Regions from separate parts of the Citrobacter tructae genome, predicted to be linked through region 4. Evidence: predicted binding sites of a transcription regulator. Region 4 holds the regulator's gene; each other region holds the start of a gene.

What was found. Region 4 encodes PurR, which represses purine synthesis genes. Its sites were predicted from a motif close to CANGCAAACGTTTGCNTG; they were not measured.
Region 1: pyrC (dihydroorotase) is a predicted target of PurR. The motif match lies at 1,400-1,417, and genes of this name have one in related genera.
Region 2: purE (5-(carboxyamino)imidazole ribonucleotide mutase) is a predicted target of PurR. The motif match lies at 1,013-1,030, and genes of this name have one in related genera.
Region 3: E4Z61_RS11520 (nucleoside-specific channel-forming protein Tsx) is a predicted target of PurR. The motif match lies at 922-939, and genes of this name have one in related genera.

Annotation. Positions count from the first base shown of each region.
Region 1 covers NZ_CP038469.1:1,574,577-1,576,780, reverse strand. Annotated here, with positions in the region: gene dinI (DNA damage-inducible protein I) at 1-229, opposite strand, end outside; gene pyrC (dihydroorotase) at 305-1,351, opposite strand; gene E4Z61_RS08420 (lipoprotein) at 1,457-2,017, opposite strand; gene mdtH (multidrug efflux MFS transporter MdtH) at 2,133-2,204, opposite strand, start outside.
Region 2 covers NZ_CP038469.1:2,103,414-2,105,617, reverse strand. Annotated here, with positions in the region: gene purK (5-(carboxyamino)imidazole ribonucleotide synthase) at 1-436, opposite strand, end outside; gene purE (5-(carboxyamino)imidazole ribonucleotide mutase) at 433-942, opposite strand; gene lpxH (UDP-2,3-diacylglucosamine diphosphatase) at 1,060-1,782, opposite strand; gene ppiB (peptidylprolyl isomerase B) at 1,785-2,204, opposite strand, start outside.
Region 3 covers NZ_CP038469.1:2,219,184-2,221,387, forward strand. Annotated here, with positions in the region: gene nrdR (transcriptional regulator NrdR) at 1-86, opposite strand, end outside; gene E4Z61_RS11515 (SadB/YajI family lipoprotein) at 239-778, shown strand; gene E4Z61_RS11520 (nucleoside-specific channel-forming protein Tsx) at 1,077-1,940, shown strand; gene E4Z61_RS11525 (helix-turn-helix transcriptional regulator) at 1,986-2,204, opposite strand, start outside.
Region 4 covers NZ_CP038469.1:806,329-808,532, forward strand. Annotated here, with positions in the region: gene punR (DNA-binding transcriptional activator PunR) at 1-655, shown strand, start outside; gene purR (HTH-type transcriptional repressor PurR) at 673-1,698, opposite strand; gene cydH (cytochrome bd-I accessory subunit CydH) at 1,996-2,085, shown strand.

The DNA.
Region 1 (2,204 bases), 770 kb from region 4:
AGTCATCCGCGCTTTCCCATGTCTCTTGAAGGATCTCGCTGATGCGTTCTTTGTCCTCTTTTGTCGCGCCAATAACCGACAGATTGTTTGTACCGGCATAACGGACGGTAACGTTACCTTCGTTATCCGGAAAATGATGGTGAATACGACGGGAGAGTTCGCCTGCCAGCGCGTCAATGGCGCCAGCAGGCAAAGGTGAAGTTTTGGCAATAGTGACTTCAATACGCATAATAGCCCCCTGTTGAATATACTGGTTATTTATACAGTTAACTTAACCCGTTGACAACAGTTGGCTACACTTTTTTTAGCGCTTCACTGACCAGCGTACCGTTTCACCACCGAGGAAAGGTACCAGTGTGTCATCTTCCAGCTCGATGCTTTCCGGTATCTGCTCTTCTTCTTTGACCAGTTCAATAAAGGTGTCGTTAACCGGCAGCCCGTAGAATCTGGGGCCATTGAGCGAGCAGAAGGCTTCAAAATGGGCCAGCGCGTTCATTTCTTCGAAGACGGTTGCATAGCTGCCGAGCGCGGTAGGGGCATTAAAACAACCCGCGCAGCCGCAGCTGGATTCTTTACGATGGCGCGCATGCGGCGCCGAGTCAGTTCCGAGGAATGCGCGGCTGAAACCACTGGCGATCAGTTCGCGCAGCGCCTGTTGGTGGACGTTACGTTTGAGGATGGGCAGGCAATACAGATGAGGACGTATCCCACCGACCAGCATATGGTTGCGGTTAAACATCAAATGCTGTGGGGTAATCGTCGCTGCCAGCAGGTCATTACCGTCACGCACGTATTCGGCGGCGTCTTTGGTGGTGATATGTTCAAACACCACTTTCAACGCGGTCAGACGCTGACGCAATGGTTCCATAACCGTTTCAATAAAGCGTGCTTCGCGATCGAATATATCGATATCCGCGTGCGTGACTTCACCGTGCACCAGTAAGGGCATGCCGAGTTTTTCCATCCGCTCCAGCACCGGCATGATGGCATCTATAGACGTCACGCCATGGGTAGAATTGGTGGTGGCATTGGCCGGGTATAGTTTAGCGGCGGTGAATACACCTTGGTTGAATCCACGTTCCAGCTCGTTGGGATCCAGCGTGTCTGTCAGATAGCAGGTCATTAACGGGGTGAAATCGTGTCCGGCAGGTACGGCGTCCAGAATACGTTGACGGTAAGCGATGGCCGCGTCAACGGTGGTGACGGGCGGTGCCAGGTTTGGCATGACAATCGCACGACCATAAATTTCACTGGTATAGGGCACGACTGTTTTTAACATGTCGCCATCGCGAAAGTGAAGGTGCCAGTCGTCTGGACGGCGGATCTTTAATACCTGGGATGGTGCAGTCATCAATATGCTCCGGCTGAGGATAGTCTTTTTTGCCGGAAACAAAGGATAAGCGGAAACGTTTTCGTTTGCACGAAAAAAAAGGGCGCTGATGCGCCCTCTGGTGTGTTAATCGGTGAACGGGATGATGATTTCCCCTGGTTTCACCTCAATACCTTTCGCCAGTTTTTTCGCCAGCGCCTCGCCTTCACTGCTGTCTTCACGCAGGACGTACGCCGGCTGCTGGTTGAAATAATTCTGCAGCGACTGGTTTAAGTACGGCATCAGGGTTTGCAATATCGACTGCATTTTTTCTGGCGTAACGGTAGCATCAACCACTTCCATTTCTTGCAGATAAATCGCGCCTTTTTCTTTATTGAAGACCGGTAACGCTTTTAACTTCAGCTTCATCGTCGCTTTCTGGCTGCCAAACAGGGAGTTCATATCCAGATTGGCATCCCCTGTCAGCGTCACTTTATTCGGTTCTTCGCGACCGATCTGGCTGGTGAGGTTGCTTAAAACGATGTGGGCTTCAGCCACGCCGGGCAAACCAATATCTTTAGAAAAATTATTATGCTTCGCCAGCGCCTGATTAATTTCTTGCTCGCTTACCGTGTATTGTGTGAGTTGATTACAACCAACCAACAGGCCGCTGACAATCAGAGCAGCAGCAAAAAAAAACTTTTTCATGGGGTTCCTCAACATGATGCTTATGGTGTAATCGTGACACAAAGCAGCATCCAGTACCAGCGCCCCGGACACCAGCAGAAAAAGCTGAAAAGGTGTCCGGGAGCGGGGTTACGCGTCAGGCATCAGGTTCCAGCATGCCGCGTGACGGGCGTTTATGGCTGAACTGCCAGCCCAGCGCCAGGAAGGT
Region 2 (2,204 bases), 1.3 Mb from region 4:
AGTCATCCGGCAGTTGTTCGGTTTCATGGGCGCGCAAACGCCACTGCCCGCGACCATCGTAGCCACCGACGCGGCGTTTGACGATCGCCAACTCGCCGAGTTTATCGAACACCGCAGACCATTCGTTTTTGTCTGCCAGCAGTTGCCATGGTGCGGTCGCCAGACCGAGCTTGTCAAAAAGCTGCTTTTGCGTCAGGCGGTCGGCAATAATCGGGAAGATATCACGGTTCACAAACGCCGGATGACGCGCCAGTTCGCGGGTTAGCGCAGTTTCCGGCCAGCGTTCAATCTCGGCGGTAATCACGCTTTGCTGAAAGGGAACGGCAGCGGGTTCGGCATCCAGTCCGACGGGCCAGACCGCAATCCCCAGCGGCTCACCGGCCTGACGCAGCATGCGCCCTAGTTGACCGTTGCCAAGTACGCAAACCTGCTTCATGCCGCACCTCGCGGGTCCGGGTTCTCCAGCACCTCATCGGTCTGCGCTTTACGCCAGTCGTGTAAACGCTGATGAAGTTCTTTATCGTGTGTCGCCAGAATTTGTGCCGCCAGCAGGGCTGCATTCGCCGCGCCCGCTTTACCAATCGCCAGCGTTCCGACTGGAATACCGCGTGGCATTTGCACGATGGAGTAAAGGCTGTCTACACCGCTTAGCGCTGCGCTTTGCACCGGAACGCCTAACACTGGCACCAGCGTTTTCGCCGCAATCATGCCTGGCAGATGTGCTGCACCGCCTGCGCCTGCAATGATCACCTGATAGCCATTTTCTTCAGCACTTTCGGCGAAGCTGAACAGCCTGTCGGGGGTGCGGTGGGCAGAGACCACTTCAACATGGTGCGGGACATTCAGGATTTCGAAGATTTCGGCGGCGAACTGCATGGTAGCCCAGTCGCTTTTGGACCCCATCACGATGGCGACACGCGCCGGATTATTGCGGGAAGACATGCGTCTGAAAACTCCTGTGGTGCACTACACTCGACTTTTGAGGCCACAGAGAATAGCATATTTCGCTCTCAAGGAAAACGATTGCGTATCCTGTACTACAGACGTTTCGGGAAGGAATTAAAACGGAAAAGCGATCAGCTTAACGTCGTCAGCAGTGACCTTAACCATCGAACCTTCGGTGTGCCATGCGCCTAGCACCACGCGGAAAGCGGGTTGGTGACTGGCCGTCAGTTCATGCACTGCCGGGCGGTGGGTATGGCCGTGGATCAACCATTGCACCTGATTCTTTTCCATCGCACTGACTACCGCGTTTTGGTTAACGTCCATGATTTCCAGCGATTTGCTGCTGTTGGCGGCTTTGCTGTTGGCGCGCATCTTAGCGGCAATGCGTTGGCGAATACACAAAGGTAGGGCAAGAAACAGCGTTTGTAACCAAGGTTGATGCACTTTGGCGCGAAACGCCTGATAGCCAGCGTCGTCGGTGCACAAGGTGTCACCATGCATGATTAGTACCTTGCGGCCATACAGGTCGAGTACTTTTTCCTCGGGAAGCAAGGTCATGCCGCTTTCACGGGCAAAACGCTTACCGAGCAGGAAATCACGATTACCGTGAATGAAATAGCAGGGGACACCGGCGTCAGCCAGCGTTTTTATCGCGGTGGCTATTTCATGGTGCAGCGGATTGGGGTCGTCATCGCCTATCCAGGCTTCGAACAGATCGCCAAGAATGTACAGCGCATCGGCTGTTTGTGCTTCACCGGCTAAAAAACGCAGAAAACCGGCGGTGATCGCCGGTTCTTCCGTGCAGAGGTGAAGATCTGCAATAAACAGTGTCGCCACGATTACTCGCTGACGGTCACGTTTTCGATAATAACGTCTTCTTTCGGTACGTCCTGGTGCATGCCGCTGCGGCCAGTGGAAACGTTTTTGATTTTATCAACCACGTCCATACCTTCAACCACTTCAGCAAACACACAGTAGCCCCAGCCTTGCATGCTTTCGCCGGAGAAGTTCAGGAAGTCGTTGTCGGCAACGTTGATGAAGAACTGAGCGGTTGCAGAGTGCGGAGCCTGAGTACGGGCCATCGCCAGCGTACCACGGGTATTTTTCAGACCGTTGTTAGCTTCGTTTTTGATAGCTTCTTTGGTTTCTTTTTGCTTCATGCCTGGCTCAAAACCGCCGCCCTGGATCATGAAACCATTGATAACACGGTGGAAAATGGTGTTGTTATAGAAACCTTCGCGGCAGTAGTCCAGGAAGTT
Region 3 (2,204 bases), 1.4 Mb from region 4:
CGGCGGCGGCGTACTGAAGAGCCCTCGCCTACAAGACGAGAGTCAATTACCTTAGTGTCTACGGCGAAACAGAATGGGCAATGCATACGGCGTCCTGATCAGGTGGTTAATTGAAATCTATTTTACCCTGAACTGGCGTGACAACAAAGGCGGAGCGCTTTTGAGACAAAGGATCGATGCCTTCGTGCTCTGTGCACACTACCATTATGCTATCGCGACAATGAAGGAAGTAATCACAATGACAAGACGTTACCTAAGAATTCTCCTGGTGGGAAGCCTCTTTAGCCTTAGCGCCTGCGCACAGCAAGCCGAAGTACGTCAAATGCATCAAAGCGTTAACACGCTGAGCAAAGAGATGACGCAGCTCAATCAGGAAACGGTAAAAATAACGCAACAAAATATGTTGAATGCGAAATCCACCCGTGGCGTCTATTTATTACCCGGCTCAAAAACCCCGGCCCGGCTGAACAGCCAGATTGGTACGCTACGCATGTCGCTGGTGAATATTGCACCAAATGCAGACGGCACGCGCCTGACGCTGCGTATTCAGGGGGAATCCGACACGCCGCTACCGGCGTTTAGCGCCACCATAGAGTATGGACAAATTCAGGGCACCACAGACAACTATCAGGAAGTGGGGGTTAAGAATGAATTGATCACCGCCCCGGCAAGTCTTCTTGCCCCCAGCGACATAGACATTCCGCTGCAACTTAATGGTTTTTCGCCTGACCAACTCGGTTTTGTGCGCATCCATGACATCCAGCCTGTGACCCAATAAACTTTTTTGCGGAACGTTTTGTGCGTTCCGCAACACCACCTCCCGTCATTTTGTTACTCCGCTGACATCACCGAGATTTTTAGTAAAACTTGGCAACATTCACCGGAGTCAGTACAATTCGCCGCCTAAAGTACGCAAACGTGAACGCAATCGATTACGTAAATGATAGAACTGTGAAACAAGACATATTTTTGTGAACAATGATTTTTATAATAGGCTCCGAAGAAATACGAAATATTTAGAAACGCAATTTGCGCCTTTTTCACTCCCGAAAGGGATTTCAAACAGTGGCATACATATGAAAAAAACATTACTTGCAGCCGGTGCAGTGCTGGCGCTCTCCTCGTCTTTTACTGCCAACGCAGCAGAAAATGACAAACCGCAATATCTGTCCGACTGGTGGCACCAGAGCGTCAACGTGGTGGGTAGCTACCACACCCGTTTCTCCCCGAAACTGAACAACGACGTGTATCTGGAATACGAAGCGTTTGCCAAAAAAGACTGGTTTGACTTCTATGGCTACATCGATATTCCGAAAACCTTCGACTGGGGTAACGGCAACGATAAAGGTATCTGGTCTGATGGTTCCCCGTTGTTTATGGAAATCGAACCGCGTTTCTCCATCGACAAACTGACCGGCGCTGACCTGAGCTTTGGTCCGTTCAAAGAATGGTATTTCGCCAACAACTACATCTACGATATGGGTGATAACAAAGCCAGCCGCCAGAGCACCTGGTATATGGGTCTGGGTACCGATATCGATACCGGTCTGCCGATGGGTCTGTCCCTGAACGTGTATGCTAAATACCAATGGCAGAACTATGGCGCATCCAACGAAAACGAGTGGGATGGCTACCGTTTCAAAGTGAAATACTTTGTGCCGATCACCCAGGTTTGGGGCGGCCAGCTGACCTACATCGGCTTCACCAACTTCGATTGGGGCTCAGATTTGGGTGATGATCCGAACCGCACCAGCAACTCTATCGCTTCCAGTCACGTTCTCGCGCTGAACTACGATCACTGGCACTACTCCGTAGTCGCGCGTTACTTCCATAACGGCGGCCAATGGAAAGGTGGAGATACTCTGAACTGGGGCGAAGGCGACTTCAGCGCAAAATCTACCGGTTGGGGTGGTTACCTGGTCGTAGGTTACAACTTCTAATCCAGGCGATTTATCGCAGACAAGCCAGCTTAACCGCTGGCTTTTTTATGGTTGGTCTTCACAGCGGACTTTACGTAAAAAGTCACTTAGCGAGCGATCGGCGCGTTCGCGAAATTGCCTGTCGAGTGGGGTGATTTGCAGACAACGATCCACACGAAAACAGCGATAGTCTTCGCGCCTCTCACACCACGCAACCAGCAGCCAGTGCTCACCCCAGAAAAATAACCCCAGCGGCTGAACGTCGCGGCTGGAGAGATTCCCGGA
Region 4 (2,204 bases):
TGCTAACGGCTGGCGCGGGCAGTTGGCGATTGCGGTCGATAATATCGTCCGGCCGGAACGGACCCGGCAGATGATTGTGGATTTCTACCGTCATTTTGATGATGTGGAATTACTCGTTTTTCAGGAGGTGTTTAACGGCGTCTGGGATGCACTGTCAGATGGGCGCGTGGAACTGGCTATTGGCGCGACGCAGGCCATTCCGGTGGGGGGACGTTACACGTTTCGCGATATGGGGATGTTGAGCTGGAATTGCGTGGTAGCGAGCCATCATCCGTTGGCGTCGATGCCCGGGCCGCTCAGCGACGACACGTTGCGCAACTGGCCGTCGCTGGTGCGTGAAGATACTTCGCGCACGCTGCCAAAGCGCATCACCTGGCTGCTGGATAACCAAAAGCGGGTGGTAGTGCCCGACTGGGAGTCATCCGCTACCTGTTTATCGGCGGGGCTATGTGTGGGGATGGTGCCGACGCATTTTTCTAAACCGTGGATCGACAGCGGTAAATGGGTCGCGCTACAGCTTGAGAATCCCTTTCCTGATGCCGCTTGTTGCCTGACCTGGCAGCAGAATGATACCTCGCCTGCGCTGGGCTGGCTGCTGGACTATTTAGGGGACAGCGAAACGCTGAATAAAGAGTGGTTGCGGGAGCCAGAATAAGGCCCCCGCGCAACAGATTAACGACGGTAATCGCGGAACGGGCCGTCTGCAACGGAGCGACGTTCTACCAGGCGCGGATGCACCTCAATTGACTGCGACACTTCGCGCTTATTCACGATACGGTCTAACAGCATGTTAAAGGCTGTTTCACCGAGGGAATCCTTCGGCTGGTGAATAGTGGTTAATGCCGGAGTGAAGAACCGGGCATTACGCACGTTGTCATAACCAATCAGCGACACATCCTGCGGGACGCGTAAGCCCATCTCGTCCGCGGCGCAGAGCGCGCCCATCGCCATGATATCGCCACCACAGAAAACGGCGGTCGGGCGATGTGACTGGGAGAGGATCTGCTGCATGGCGCGATACCCGGATTCAGGCTCAAAATCACCCTGAACAATCCAGTTCTCAGGGACTTTAATCAGCGCTTCTTCCATCGCTTTCATAAAACCAGCCAGACGACCGGCTCCGGTGTTGCGCTCCATAGGACCTGGGATCACGCCAATCTCGCGATGACCGCGCTCAACCAGATAACGACCTGCCATATAGCCGCCTTCAAAGGCGTTATCAATGACCGTATCGGTAAAGTCGGCTTTGGCTTCGCCCCAGTCCATTACCACCATCGGAATATGGCGATACTCTTCGAGCATGGAAAGTAGCGACTCAGGATATTCTGAACACATCACCAGCAGGCCATCCACGCGCTTTTGCGCCATCATGGAGAGATAGGCCTGTTGTTTTTCGAGGCTGTTCCACGCGTTTCCCAGAATCAGGGTGTAGCCTTTCTGGAAACAGTTCTTCTCAACAGCTTCGATAATTTCCGCAAAATAGGCAGCTTCGCTGCTGGTCGCCAGCAAGCCGATTGATTTGGTGTGATTCACCTTCAGGCTGCGCGCTACTGCGCTTGGGGAGTAATGTAACTCTTTAATCGCTGCCCAAACGGCATTGCGCGTCTCTTCCGCGACAAAGCGTGTTTTGTTAATTACGTGTGATACGGTTGTAGTGGAAACGTTTGCTCGCTTCGCCACATCTTTAATTGTTGCCATTACATCTCACTCCAGACCATATCCTAAGCTCCTGAGAATACTCCAGGTAAACGTTTGCCTTACACACCCTTCGCGCAACATCAGGGTTGCGGTACGCCAAGGAAAACGACACGGAACGTCAGGAAGGGGTCAATGGCCGGTACGCTAATTAAGTAAGCGTGGAATTTTGTCTGATCTTAACGAAAAGGGGAAGAGTTAAAAGCAGTTATCAATATAAATCGTGAGAGATTTTTGCTTTCAAGTGTGTAAAAATGCGCAATATCACTTTTTGTGTGGGAATAAAAAGGAGAAAACTTGATGAGCACCGATCTGAAATTTTCGTTAGTCACTACCATTATTGTTCTGGGTTTGATCGTCGCGGGTGGCCTGACCGCAGCGCTGCATTGATTTCCCCGAGGGAGTTAGCTCTCCCTCATCTTTTCCGCTTACTCTTCCTTTTCTATTGTTTGCAAATAAGCAAAAGTCTTTTGCAATTTTGTTAACTTTATTAATTTTGCGATCAGTGT